One region of the Pseudomonas sessilinigenes genome, then DNA from elsewhere that is predicted to be linked to it. Evidence: predicted binding sites of a transcription regulator. Region 1 holds the regulator's gene; each other region holds the start of a gene.
What was found. Region 1 encodes FliA, which starts transcription of late flagellar genes. Its sites were predicted from a motif close to CTAAAGTTTNNNNNNNNNNNGCCGNTAA; they were not measured.
Positions count from the first base shown of each region.

Region 2: motA (flagellar motor stator protein MotA) is a predicted target of FliA. The motif match lies at 1,181-1,208, and genes of this name have one in related genera.
Region 3: C4K39_RS25420 (methyl-accepting chemotaxis protein) is a predicted target of FliA. The motif match lies at 1,689-1,716, and genes of this name have one in related genera.

Region 1 is NZ_CP027706.1:1,798,919-1,803,348, reverse strand. Features, by position in the region: gene C4K39_RS08515 (protein phosphatase CheZ) at 1-617, opposite strand, end outside; gene C4K39_RS08510 (chemotaxis response regulator CheY) at 648-1,019, opposite strand; gene fliA (RNA polymerase sigma factor FliA) at 1,186-1,926, opposite strand; gene fleN (flagellar synthesis regulator FleN) at 1,923-2,753, opposite strand; gene flhF (flagellar biosynthesis GTPase FlhF) at 2,872-4,194, opposite strand; gene flhA (flagellar biosynthesis protein FlhA) at 4,206-4,430, opposite strand, start outside.
Region 2 is NZ_CP027706.1:619,590-624,019, forward strand. Features, by position in the region: gene C4K39_RS02740 (HDOD domain-containing protein) at 1-1,110, opposite strand, end outside; gene motA (flagellar motor stator protein MotA) at 1,277-2,128, shown strand; gene motB (flagellar motor protein MotB) at 2,132-3,250, shown strand; gene rsgA (small ribosomal subunit biogenesis GTPase RsgA) at 3,303-4,334, opposite strand.
Region 3 is NZ_CP027706.1:5,525,479-5,529,908, forward strand. Features, by position in the region: gene C4K39_RS25405 (MmcQ/YjbR family DNA-binding protein) at 1-303, shown strand, start outside; gene C4K39_RS25410 (DUF1294 domain-containing protein) at 300-722, opposite strand; gene C4K39_RS25415 (undecaprenyl-diphosphate phosphatase) at 719-1,549, opposite strand; gene C4K39_RS25420 (methyl-accepting chemotaxis protein) at 1,844-3,478, shown strand; gene pnuC (nicotinamide riboside transporter PnuC) at 3,600-4,163, shown strand; gene C4K39_RS25430 (AAA family ATPase) at 4,160-4,430, shown strand, end outside.

The DNA of each region.
Region 1 (4,430 bases):
TGGCTGGCCATCAAGACGAGTTTGAGCAAATTGCTTTCGACTTCCGTGACCAACTGGGTCACGCGCTTGATCACCTGGCCGGTAAGGTCCTGGTAATCCTGCGCCAGAAGAATGTCGTTGAGGTGGCCCGAGACGGTACGGGTCTCCTGTTCGCTACGAGTCAGGAAACTGTCGACCCGACGCGCCAGCTCGCGAAACTCCTCGGCCCCGACCTCGCGCCGCATGAAGCGCCCCCAGTCCACGCTCAACGCCTGGGCTTCGCTGCTCAGGCCGTTGACCAGCGGGGTGCTGCTCTCCACCAGGTCCATGGTGCGGTTGGCCGCGGCTTCCGTCAGCCGGACCACGTAGGACAGGCGCTCGGTGGCATCCGTGATCTGTGAAACTTCCTCGGCTTGCGGCATGTGCGGATCGATCTGGAAATTGACGATCGCACTATGCAACTCGCGGGTGAGCTTGCCCACTTCCTGGTACAGGCCGCGGTCACGGGTCTGATTGAGCTCATGGATCAGTTGCACAGCTTCGCCGAACTTGCCCTTTTCCAGGCTTTCGACCAGCTCCAGCGCATGTTTTTTCAGGGTCGACTCAAAGTCGCCCAGTGAAGATTCGTTATGCTCCATAGCTCCCCCGTGGCGCAATGGCTACGCATCTCAACCGATGCGTTCGAAGATCTTCTCGATCTTCTCTTTCAGCGCCTGGGCCGTGAATGGTTTGACGACATAGCCGTTTACGCCGGCCTGGGCGGCTTCGATGATCTGCTCACGCTTGGCTTCGGCAGTGACCATCAGTACCGGCAGGTGCTTGAGTTTTTCATCGGCGCGCACATGACGCAGCAGGTCGATACCGGTCATGCCCGGCATGTTCCAGTCCGTTACCAGAAAGTCGATGCTCCCGCTGTTGAGAACCGGGATGGCAGTGGTGCCATCGTCGGCCTCGACCGTGTTGGTGAAACCCAGATCACGCAACAGGTTTTTTATGATCCGCCGCATCGTTGAGAAGTCATCAACGATGAGGATTTTCATGTTCTTGTCCAATTCGACCTCCAAGCAGTCTTAAACGCATCCAGTACCTGGATACGCCATTCAATCAATCCGGCATAACACGCAACGACTGCATGGAGCACATACTGCAAAACCGGCCAGGCACAAGGCCCGACCGGTCTTGGGCGCAGTGTCCCCACACTGCCTGTCAGCGCGCTCGCCACTCCCCCAAACGCCCCCGCAAGCGGGCCGCGCACTGGCTGTGTAACTGGCTGACCCGCGATTCGCTGACCCCCAGGACCTCACCGATTTCCTTGAGGTTCAGCTCTTCGTCGTAGTACAGCGCCAACACCAGTCGCTCGCGCTCCGGCAAATTGGCAATCGCATCCGCCAACGCGGCCTGGAAGCGTTCATCCTCCAGGTCCCGTGACGGCTCGAGATGAGCACTGGCGCCATCCTCGTGCAGCCCTTCGTGTTCGCCGTCCTGCAACAGGTCGTCGAAACTGAACAGTCGGCTGCCCAGGGTGTCGTTCAAAATCCCGTAATAATCATCGAGGCTCAATTGAAGTTCGGCCGCAACCTCGTGATCTTTAGCGTCACGACCGGTTTTAGCTTCAATTGCGCGAATGGCATCACTGACCATGCGCGTATTACGGTGCACCGAACGCGGGGCCCAGTCGCCTTTACGAACCTCGTCGAGCATCGCACCGCGGATACGGATACCCGCGTAGGTCTCGAAACTCGCACCCTTGCTCGCGTCGTACTTGGTCGACACTTCGAGCAAACCGATCATCCCGGCCTGGATCAGGTCTTCCACCTGGACGCTGGCCGGCAACCGCGCCAACAGGTGATAGGCAATACGCTTGACCAGGGGCGCATAGCGCTCGATCAGTTCGTATTGGCTGTCACGCGCCGACTTCTTGTAGAGGTTGTAGCCACTGGCAGTCATAGCACCGGTCCCGCTGTTTGATGCACTAGCCGCTCGACAAAAAACTCCAGGTGCCCGCGAGGGTTCGCCGGCAATGGCCAGGTATCGACTTTTTGCGCGATGGCCTTGAACGCCAATGCACATTTCGAACGAGGAAAGGCTTCATAGACCGCACGCTGCTTTTGCACGGCCTTGCGCACGCTTTCGTCGTAGGGAACTGCGCCGACATATTGTAAGGCCACGTCCAGGAACCGATCAGTGACCTTGGTCAACTTTGCAAACAGGTTGCGCCCTTCCTGGGGGCTCTGGGCCATGTTGGCCAGGACCCGGAAACGGTTCATGCCGTAGTCGCGGTTGAGCAGCTTGATCAGGGCGTAGGCATCGGTGATCGAGGTCGGCTCGTCGCAGACCACCAGCAGCACTTCCTGGGCCGCGCGGACAAAACTGACTACCGAGTCACCAATACCCGCAGCAGTGTCGATCACCAGCACATCGAGGTTGTCGCCGATGTCGCTGAAGGCCTGGATCAGGCCGGCATGCTGGGCCGGGCTCAGGTGCACCATGCTCTGGGTGCCCGAGGCTGCCGGCACGATACGGATGCCGCCCGGGCCCTGGAGCAGCACATCGCGCAGCTCGCAGCGCCCTTCGATGACATCGGCCAGGGTACGTTTGGGGGTCAGTCCCAGCAGGACATCGACATTGGCCAATCCCAGGTCGGCATCCAGCAGCAACACCCGCCGGCCGAGCTCAGCCAGAGCCAGGGACAAGTTCACTGACACATTAGTCTTGCCGACGCCACCTTTGCCGCCGGTCACCGCAATCACCTGTACGGGATGCATGCTGCCCATGTTCTTTCTTTACCTTGTCTTACTTAGACGGGGCCACATAACTGGCTGCGTGTTCACCATTGGAACAGTGCCTGGCAGACCATCGATGTAGATACGCTGCAATCTATCCATGAGTACCTCAACCGACCCGCTTGGCCGGATTGTGGTACAGGTCAGCGAACATGTCGGCCATGGCCTCTTCGCTGGGTTCTTCCTGCATCTGCACGCTCACTGCGCGGCTCACCAACTGATGCCGGCGGGGCAGATGCAAGTCGTCAGGAATCCGCGGCCCATCGGTCAGATAGGCAACCGGCAGTTCGTGACTGATGGCCAGGCTCAATACCTCGCCAAGACTGGCCGTTTCATCCAGTTTAGTCAGGATGCAACCGGCCAGGCCGCAGCGCTTGTAGCTGTGGTAGGCGGCGGTCAGCACCTGCTTCTGGCTAGTGGTGGCCAGCACCAGGTAGTTCTTCGCCCGGATACCGCGACCGGCCAGGCTTTCCAGTTGCATGCGCAGCGCCGGATCGCTGGCCTGCAGGCCGGCGGTATCGATCAGCACCACGCGCTTGCGCAACAGTGGGTCCAGGGCCTGGGCCAGGGACTGGCCAGGGTCGACATGGGTCACCGAGACATTGAGGATCCGCCCCAGGGTCTTGAGTTGCTCCTGGGCGCCGATGCGATAACTGTCCATGCTCACCAGCGCGATGTTCTGCGCACCGTACTTGAGCACATAGCGCGCCGCCAGCTTGGCCAGGGTCGTGGTCTTGCCCATGCCGGCCGGGCCGACCATGGCAATCACCCCGCCCTCTTCCAGAGGCTCGAGCTCCGGTGTCTGGATCATCCGCGCCAGGTGGGCCAGGAGCATGCGCCAGGCCTGGCGAGGCTCGTCGATATCGGTGATCAAGGCCAGCAGGTCGCGCGCCAGCGGGCCGGAAAGGCCAATGCGCTGCAGCCGGCGCCAGAGATTGGCCTGCTCCGGACGACTGCCCTGCAACTGGCTCCAGGCCAGGGAGCCCAGCTGGACTTCCAGCAGCTCGCGCAGGCCGTTGAGCTCGAAACGCATCGAATCCAGGGCACGATTGTCCACCGCCGGTGCAGCAGGGGCTGGCGCCGGGCGCGGGCGCTCGGTCAGGGTCGGTTCGATCAGGGGCTCGGCGGCGGTCAACGGCAGGCCGGCGAACAACTGACGGTTGGTCATCGAGGTACTGTCGCCCTCGCTGCGCAGGCTGAGTTCGGCCTGGGCCGTGACGATCCGCGACTGAGTCTTGCGCAGCTCGTCCTCGAGCTCCATGTTCGGAACCCGCGGCGACAGTGCCGACAACTTGTAATCCAGCGCCGCCGTCAGCTCGACACCACCGGCGATCCGGCGGTTGCCGATGATGGCAGCCTCAGCGCCCAGCTCATCACGAACCAGCTTCATGGCCTGACGCATATCGGCGGCGAAAAAACGCTTAACTTGCATAACCCACTACCTCAGCCGTTGGGCCCTACTGTCGCAACGATGGTCACTTGCTTGTTGTCAGGAATTTCCTGGTACGCCAGCACATGCAAACCCGGAACGGCCAAGCGACCGAACCGCGAGAGCATGGCGCGGACCGGACCTGCAACCAACAGGATCACCGGTTGACCTTGCATCTCTTGACGCTGCGCCGCTTCGATCAGCGAACGCTGCAGCTTTTCTGCCATGCTTGGCTCGAG
Region 2 (4,430 bases), 1.2 Mb from region 1:
ATGCACGGCGTTGGTGAAGGGGCTTGGCTCCAGCAACAGCTCGCCACAGAGTTTGCGCCACTGGGTCAACTCCAGGGCGGTGGGCGGCGGTGCCGGCAGTTCGCCGTTGTGCAGGCGCCGTACATTCCAGGGCCAGATCAGGGCCTGGGCCGGATGCCAGAGATCGGGCTGGCTGTCGTTGCGGGCACTGTTGGCGGCTTGTTGGTGCAACTGCTGCTGGACCTCGGCGACCGGGATCTGCAGATACAGGGCGGTGAGGTTCTGCCAGCGTTGGCCGTGGGGATTGTTCCAGGAGTACTGCGCTGCCAGGGCCATGCCGTTGGCCAACAATACGCAATTGGCCGGCTGGTTCAGCCAGCGGCGCAGTTCCGGATCGGCATCCAGGCGTTGCTGTTGGCGCAATGGGTTGTCGCCATCGCGCGCGATCAGCATGACCTTGGCCAGCAAGTGTTGTTCCTGGGTCAGTAGCCGATAGCCCTGTTGCACCCAGATCGGCAGATGCCATGCCTGTACCAGGGCCTGGCACAGTTCCATGAGGCGTACGCCGAACAATTGCATTTCGACCTTGCGTGCAGGCTCATGCTTATAGATGACCCGCAGCTCCCATTCGTCCATGAGCTTGGGGTAGGTCATGGCCATGGCCCATAGCGGCGAGAGAAACAGCAGGCTGCCCCAGTGGATGTCCTGCCACAGGCGGGCCAGGCGCCCGGCAAAAAAACCGTTGGCTTGCTGGGTGGCGTGCTGGCTGATCAGTTGCAGCTGTCGCAGGGCCTGGGGGATCTGTTCTTCGGGCAGGGTCGGCAGTTGTTCCAGCAATTCCTGGGTGCGCTTGAGCCCCAGGCGATTGACCGCGATCTCGAGGCTCTCCGCCGGCTCGCTCATGCTGCCTTGGGAATGCCGGTTGGCTTCGCGGATCACGCACAGTGCCAAGGCCGGGCTATTCTGCATCAGGTCGGCGATTTCTCGCAGCGAACTGCGGTTGTTGGCAATGGCTTTGCAGACCCGGTCATGGCTGGTTTGTGGCACTGGCAAGCGCACGGCATTGAGCAGTCTTACCCAGGCGTCGAGAGAGGTGGGCGGGGTCTGTGGGACGCTGGTTTCATTGGACATGGTCGGGCGCAATCATTGTCTGCTGGGAACACGCCCGGAGTGGGCCAAACTGGCTTTTCGCCTTAACTGGCTATAGTCTGGCGCAGTTTTGCCGATAAGTAGAAGAAGAGTTTTAAGAACTTCCGAATATGACCTTGAACCCGACCCAATAAGTACTCTCCTATCTATGGCTAAAATCATCGGCATCATCGTCGTATTCGCTAGCGTGCTCGGCGGATACGTGCTCTCCCACGGTAAAATTGCAGCGCTGATCCAGCCTTTCGAGGTGCTGATCATCGGCGGTGCAGCCTTCGGTGCATTCTTGCAGGCCAACCCGGGCTACATGACGATGCACGTCATCAAGAAGTCCCTGGGGATGTTCAGCTCCCGCTTCACCCACACCTTCTACCTGGAAGTGCTGGGCCTGATCTACGAGATCCTCAACAAGAGTCGTCGCGAAGGCATGATGGCCATCGAGGGCGATATCGAGGACGCGGCCGCCAGCCCGATCTTCGCCAAGTACCCGGCGGTGCTCAAAGACGAGCGCATGACGGCCTACATCTGTGACTACTTGCGCATCATGTCCTCCGGCAACATGGCTCCCCATGAGCTGGAAGGCCTGTTCGACATGGAATTGTTCAGCCTCAAGGAAGAACTCGAGCATCCATCCCATGCGGTCACCGGTATTGCCGACGGCATGCCCGGTTTCGGTATCGTCGCGGCGGTACTGGGTATCGTGGTGACCATGGCGTCCCTGGGGGACGGCGACCAGAAGTCCATTGGCCTGCACGTAGGCGCAGCGCTGGTAGGTACCTTCTTCGGTATTCTCGCGGCCTATGGCTTCTTCGGCCCGCTGGCCCACTCCCTGGCCCACGACGCCAAGGAAGAACTGAACGTCTACGAGGCTATCAAGGCTTCCCTGGTGGCTTCCGCTTCCGGCATGCCACCTTCGCTGGCGGTAGAGTTCGGGCGCAAGGTCCTGTACCCGGCGCATCGTCCTAGCTTCGCCGAGCTGGAACAAGCGGTTCGCGGTCGCTAAGTCATGGAGAACAATCAGCCGATTATCATCAAGCGCGTCAAGCGCTTCGCTGGCGGGCATCACGGGGGGGCGTGGAAAATCGCCTTCGCCGACTTCGCCACGGCGATGATGGCGTTCTTCCTGGTGCTGTGGCTGTTGTCCACGGCCACCCCGGAACAGAAGATCGCCATCGCCGGTTACTTCAAGGACCCGATCGGCTTTTCCGAAAGCGGCACGCCCTACATCATCGACCTGGGCGGCTCGCCGGAACTGGCGCCGGAAAACACCCTGAACCCCGAGATCAAGTCCCAGCCACAACCGGACAAGGTCACAGTGGATTCCGAGCAGGTGGAAGGCATGGCCGAGCAGGTCGAGCGCGAACGCCTCGAACTGCTGTTGCAGGAACTGCAGAACAAGGTCGAGGAGAATCCCCAGCTACAGAAGTTCAAGGACCAGATCCTCTTCGAGATCACGCCTGATGGCTTGCGCATCCAGATCATGGACGCCGAGAACCGGCCGATGTTCGACTCCGGCAGTGCACGTCTGAAACCGTACTTCGAAGACATCCTGTTGGCCATGGCCGATACGATCAAGGCGGTACCGAACAAGATCAGTATCAGTGGCCACACCGATGCCACTCCTTATGCCGGTACCGGTGAATTCGGCAACTGGGAGCTGTCGGCCAACCGTGCCAACGCGGCCCGTCGGGCATTGGTGGCCGGTGGTTACCCCGATCCGCAAGTGGCGCGAGTGGTGGGCTTCGCCTCATCGGCGCTGTTCGATCGCAAGGACCCGTTCAATCCGGTCAACCGGCGTATCGATATCGTGGTGCTGACCAAGAAAGCCCAGCGTGCCATCGAGGGCGAGCAGGTCGATCCCAAGGCGCCAACGCCCACCCAGGGTAGTGGGGCTCCTGGCGAGGTTCCGGGAGCTGCGGCCGACCCGAATGCCCTGCCACCTGGCAGCGAGCCATTGCCGGCCCATGAGGTGCGCCAGCGCCTGAACATCTTCGAAGATGGTGTATTGAAGATGGATGAGCAGGGCGCGGCGGGCCACACTCCTGCACCTGCACCTGCACCTGCGGCGGTGCCCAGTCCGGCCGCGCCGCCGGCTACTCCGGCGACACCGGGAACAGCAAGGTGAAAAACCACAAGGCCGCGATGATCGCGGCCTTGTGGTTTCTGCGTGGTATCGCTCAGTAGCTGTCGTCGGGCAGGCTGGCGAGGATCGAGCGGTAGCTGTTCATCCGTTGTTGCTGGATGCGTCCTTCTTCCAGGGCCTTGAGCAGGGCGCAGCCTGGCTCGCGGTCGTGCTTGCAGTCCCGGAAGCGGCAGGTGCCCAGCAGGTCGTTGAATTCGATGAAGCCGGCTTCGACATCGGCGCGGCTGACATGGCCCAGGCCGAACTCGCGAATACCCGGGGAGTCGATCAGCTCGCCACCGCCGGGGAAGTGGAACAGCCGCGCAGTGGTGGTGGTATGGGTGCCTTGCCCAGAGAACTCCGACAGCGGGCCGACCCGAGTGAAGACATCCGGTAGCAGGCTGTTCACCAGGGACGACTTGCCGACCCCGGATTGACCGACGAAGACGCTGATGCGGCCGTTCAGCAGTGCCTGCAATTGCTCCATCCCGTCGCCGTGGTGGGCCGAGACCTCCAGTAGCGGATAGCCCAGTTGGCGATAGACGGCCAGCAGGGCATTGAGCGCCGGAGCGTTCTGCTCATCGATCAGGTCGGCCTTGTTCAGCAGCAACAGAGGGCGAATCCCCGCGTGCTCGGCCGCCACCAGGTAGCGGTCGATCAGGTTGGCGTGGGGCTCCGGCATGGGGGCGAAGACGATCACGATCATGTCGACGTTGGCGGCCACAGGCTTCAACTGGCCGCGGCTGTCCGGGCGGCATAGCTCGGTGCTGCGGGGCAGTTGCGCGACAATCACCCCAATGCCCTGGTTGCCGGCGCGCCAGACGACCTGGTCACCGGTCACCAGGGCTGGCAGGTTGGCCCGCAGGTAACAGCGAAACACCTGTCCGGCGAGTTCACCGTCGCGGGCCTCGACTTCGACCTGGACGCCGAAGTGGGCTATCACCAGGCCGGTCTGCTCCGGTCCCAGGTCGCCGCCCTCCAGTGCCTCTACAGCAGAGGACTCGCGTTTGGCTGCGCGGGCTGCGCGCTCACCTTGAATCTTTTCGATGCGCCAGTTTTGGCGGCGATTGAGCTGGCGTTTGGCCATTGATGTTCCGTGTCGATAATTACGGCGGTTGGGTAAAACGGCGGCGAGTTTAGCACGCCGGGCCAGCCCTCTAGGCTAAACTGCGCAACTACGCCG
Region 3 (4,430 bases), 3.2 Mb from region 1:
GGTGCCCGGGAAGACTACAAATGGGGAGGTGTGCGGGTGTTCTCGATTGCCGGGACCAAGATGTTCGCCCTGCAGAACCTGCGGGGCGAATCCCTGGCCTTCAAGGTCGACCCTGAGCTGTTCCTCGGCCATGTCGACCGCCCCGGTGTTTCTCCTGCGCCCTACCTGGCTCGCGCCCACTGGGTCATATTGCGCGTGCCCTACCCCCTGGAAGCGGCTGAGTTGAAGCAACTGTTGCAGCGCTCGCATCAGTTGGTGGTGGCCAAGCTACCCAAACGGGCGCAGGTCGGATTGCAGATCTAGATCCAGCTCAACAGGCCGCTCTCAAGAAACAGTCGATCGATCCAGAACACCTGGTGCAAGGCCACGATCAACCAGAACACAGTCTGATAGGACAGCTTGCGGGTCTTGTGTCGCACTAGTTGTTGCGCCAGCAAGGCCCCGGGCCAGCCACCCGCCAGCTCCAGGGCATGCAGGACGTTCTCGGGCGTACGTTGCCCCTGGTCCCGGGCCCGACGTTTGTCGTGCCAGTAGACCAGGAACGTCAGTAGGCTGACCGCGCCGTAGGCCAGCAGAGGAATGGCCGAGACGCCCCGCCACCACAGGGACAGGGCGCCGAACAATGGCAAGGCGCACAACAGGACGAACACCAGCAGCTTGCTCCTGGCATGCTGAATCCGCCCAGCATTGCCCGGACGCCCTTCTTGACGGCTGCCCTTCACGCCTTGGCCGCCGCCCAATCGACCCAACCGAACTGCCAGGTCGCCAGGATCAGCAGGCCAAAGGCGATGCGATACCAGGCGAATGCCGCATAACTGTGGCTGGCAATGAATTTCAGCAACCCCTTGACCGCAATCATCGCGAAGATGAACGCGGTGACAAAGCCGATGGCGAACACCGGCAAGTCGTCAGGTTGGAACAGATGGCGGTACTTGTAGCCGGAGTACACCGCCGCCCCGACCATGGTTGGCATGGCCAGGAAGAACGAGAACTCGGTCGCGGTCTTGCGCGACAGGCCGAAGAGCAAGCCACCGATGATGGTCGAGCCGGAGCGCGAGGTTCCTGGAATCATTGCCAGGCACTGGATGAACCCCACCTTGAGGGCGTCCTTCCAGGTGATTTCATCGACGCTCTCGGCATGGACCTGATGCTGGCGACGCTCGGCCCACAACATGATGATCCCGCCAATCACCAGCGCCGTGGCCACGGTGATCGGGTTGAACAGATAAGCGTGGATCAGGTCGGCGAAAATCACCCCCAGCACCACTGCCGGGAAAAACGCCACCATCAGGTTGACCGTAAAACGCCGGGCCTTGGGCTGGGTGGGCAGGCCCACTACCACATCGAAGATCTTGCGGCGGAATTCCCAGACAACTGCCAGGATCGCGCCCAACTGGATGATGATGTTGAAGGCCATTGCCCGTTCGCCACCAAAATCCAGCAAGTCGGCCACAATGATCTGGTGCCCGGTGCTACTGATGGGTAAAAACTCGGTGAGCCCTTCGACAATCCCGAGTATCAATGCTTGTACGGCGGTCCAAAGATCCATCAATCCCCCAATGAGGCCCTGCTCGTGGCATGCCTCTTTTTAAATATTCAAAGCCTTCACGGCGTCGATCACAGCCAAAACCGCAGCGCTGGCAAGATCAACACAAGCCCATGAAAAATCTGTGAAAAACTCAGAAAACTTCAGGTTTTGTGTAAAGGCGCCGAAATCCTAGCAGACAGGCGCAAAATGCGCCGCGATGTTATTGGACTTCCGTAGGGTTGGCGCTCGCAGGCAGGCATGCTTGGATGCTTACGAGCTTTTATGACAAGAACAAGAATCTGGAGTGACCGGATGATGAATAGCCTACGCAAGATGTCCATCAGCCAGCGCCTGTGGCTGATCCTGGTCGTGGCAGTGCTGACCCTGGTAACCCTGGGCGTGATGATGCTCAAGCAGATTCATGACGACCTGTACCAGGCCAAGGCGCAGAAAACCCAGCATGTGGTGCAGACCGCCGCTGGCGTACTGAACTACTACCAGGGCCTGGAAGCCTCCGGCAGCCTGAGCCGCGGACAGGCGCAGCAGCAGGCACTGCAGGCGGTCCGTGGCCTGCGCTACAACCAGAATGACTATTTCTGGATCAACGACCTGACGCCGGTGATGATCATGCACCCGGCCAACCCCAAGCTTGATGGACAGAACCTGGGCGCTATCAAGGACCCGGACGGTTTCCAGGTATTCAACGAAATGGTGGCGGTGGCCAAGGCCAAGGGTGCCGGCATGGTCGATTACCGCTGGCCCAAGCCCGGAGCCCAGGAGCCGGTGCAGAAGACCTCCTATATCCAACTGTTCCAGCCTTGGGGCTGGATCATCGGCTCCGGGGTGTACATCGATGACCTGCAGGAAGAGTTCTATGCCCAGGTATTGCGTGCGTCCTCGGTTGGCCTGGTGATCGCCCTGCTGATGGGCGCCCTGGTGGTACTGATCGTGCGCAGTATCGTTAGCCCGCTGCGTGAGGCCGTGCACGCCATGGCCAATATCGCCAGCGGTGAAAGCGACCTGACCCGTACCCTGGATACCCACGGCCAGGATGAAGTCACCGAGCTGGCCCGCCACTTCAACGGCTTCACCGCCAAATTGCGTGGCGTCGTGACCCAATTGCAGGCCAGCGCAGCCGCCCTGGAGCAATCCTCCAGCGAACTGGGCAGCAATGCCTCCGAGGCCCAGGAGCGCAGCCAACAGCAATCCTCGCAAATGGAACAGGTGGCAGCCGCCATCAGCCAGGTCACCACCGGCGTCCAGGACGTGGCGCGCAATGCCGAACAGGCCGCCGACGAAGTGCGCGAGGCCGAGGTCCAGGCCCAGCAAGGCCAGGTCAATATCGACAGCAGCCTGCAACAGATCGACCAACTGTCAGGCACCATCGATCAGGCCGTGGAGGTGATCCGTACCCTGGCCACCGAAAGCACCCAGATCGGTACGGTGCTGGAGGTGATCCGCTCCATCGCCGAACAAACCAACCTCCTGGCCCTGAATGCCGCTATCGAGGCCGCCCGCGCCGGCGAGCAGGGCCGGGGTTTTGCCGTAGTCGCCGACGAGGTGCGCCTGCTGGCCCAGCGCACCCAGCAATCCACTGCGGAAATCCAGGGCATGATCGAGCGCCTGCAAAATCACTCCGAAGCGGCCGTCAAGGTCATCGGCGACAGCAGCCGGGCCTCGCAACTGACCATCGAGCAAGCCGGCCTGGCTGGGGCCAGCCTCAGCGCCATCGGCCAGGCGCTGCATACCCTCAACAACCTCAATGCCTCGATTGCCAGCGCTACCCTGCAGCAGGCCCATGTCGTGGAGGACATCAACCACAACGTCGGCCAGGCCGCCGGGCTGTCCCAGGGCACGGCCCTGGCGGCCCAGCACTCCAGTACTGCCAGCCGCCACCTCAAGGAGTTGTCCGAACAGCTCAATGGCCTGCTCCGGCAATTCCGCGTCTGATTTCGCGGTGCGTGCGAATCCGCCGGTGCTGGTTGCACAGGCGGATTCGGGCAAGGCCTGACGCACGGCCCCTACTCTGGGTACAATCCGCCCCCTTTCGCCATTTCCCCAAGGAACCGCCATGTCCGGGCTTGAACTGTTTGCCGCTGCGCTCGGCGTCATTGCCGTCTGGCTGACGGTCAAGCAAAACCCCTGGTGCTGGCCCATCGGCCTGGTCATGGTGCTGCTCTACAGCTGGATCTTCTACGAGGTCAAACTCTATTCCGACATGCTGCTGCAGGTGGTCTATGCCGCGCTGCAGCTCTATGGCTGGTGGCAATGGACCCGCGGCGGCGAGCAGCACCAGGGGCGTCCAGTCAGCCAGCTGCAATACCCGGCGCTGCTCCAGGGACTGGCTCTGGGCGCTCTTGGCAGTCTGCTGCTGGGGGCCGCCATGGCCCATTGGACCGATGCCGCCCAACCCTGGCTCGATGCCGCCCTGACGGCTTTCAGCCTGGTGGCGCAATGGTGGATGGCACAAAAGCGTGTGCAGTGCTGGCCATTGTGGGTCGCGGTAGATGTGATCTTCGTCGGCCTGTTCATCTATAAGGCGCTGTATCTCACTGCGGCCCTATATGCCTTGTTCACCCTGCTGGCCATCCAGGGCTGGCGCAGCTGGCGTGCCGATCCGGCCTTGCAACCATGAAGATCCTGGTCCTTACCGGCCCCGAGTCCAGCGGCAAGAGCTGGTTGGCGGCCGAGCTGCGAGCTCACTTCGGTGGCCTTCAGGTCGCTGAATACGTGCGTCATTTCATGGAACAGGAGCGCCGCGACACCTGCCTGGCCGATATTCCCGAAATCGCCCGAGGCCAACTGGCCTGGGAGGATCAGGCTCGGGCACAGCAACCTGAACTGCTGATTCTCGATACTCACCTGCTGAGCAATATGCTCTGGAGCCAGGTCCTGTTCCACG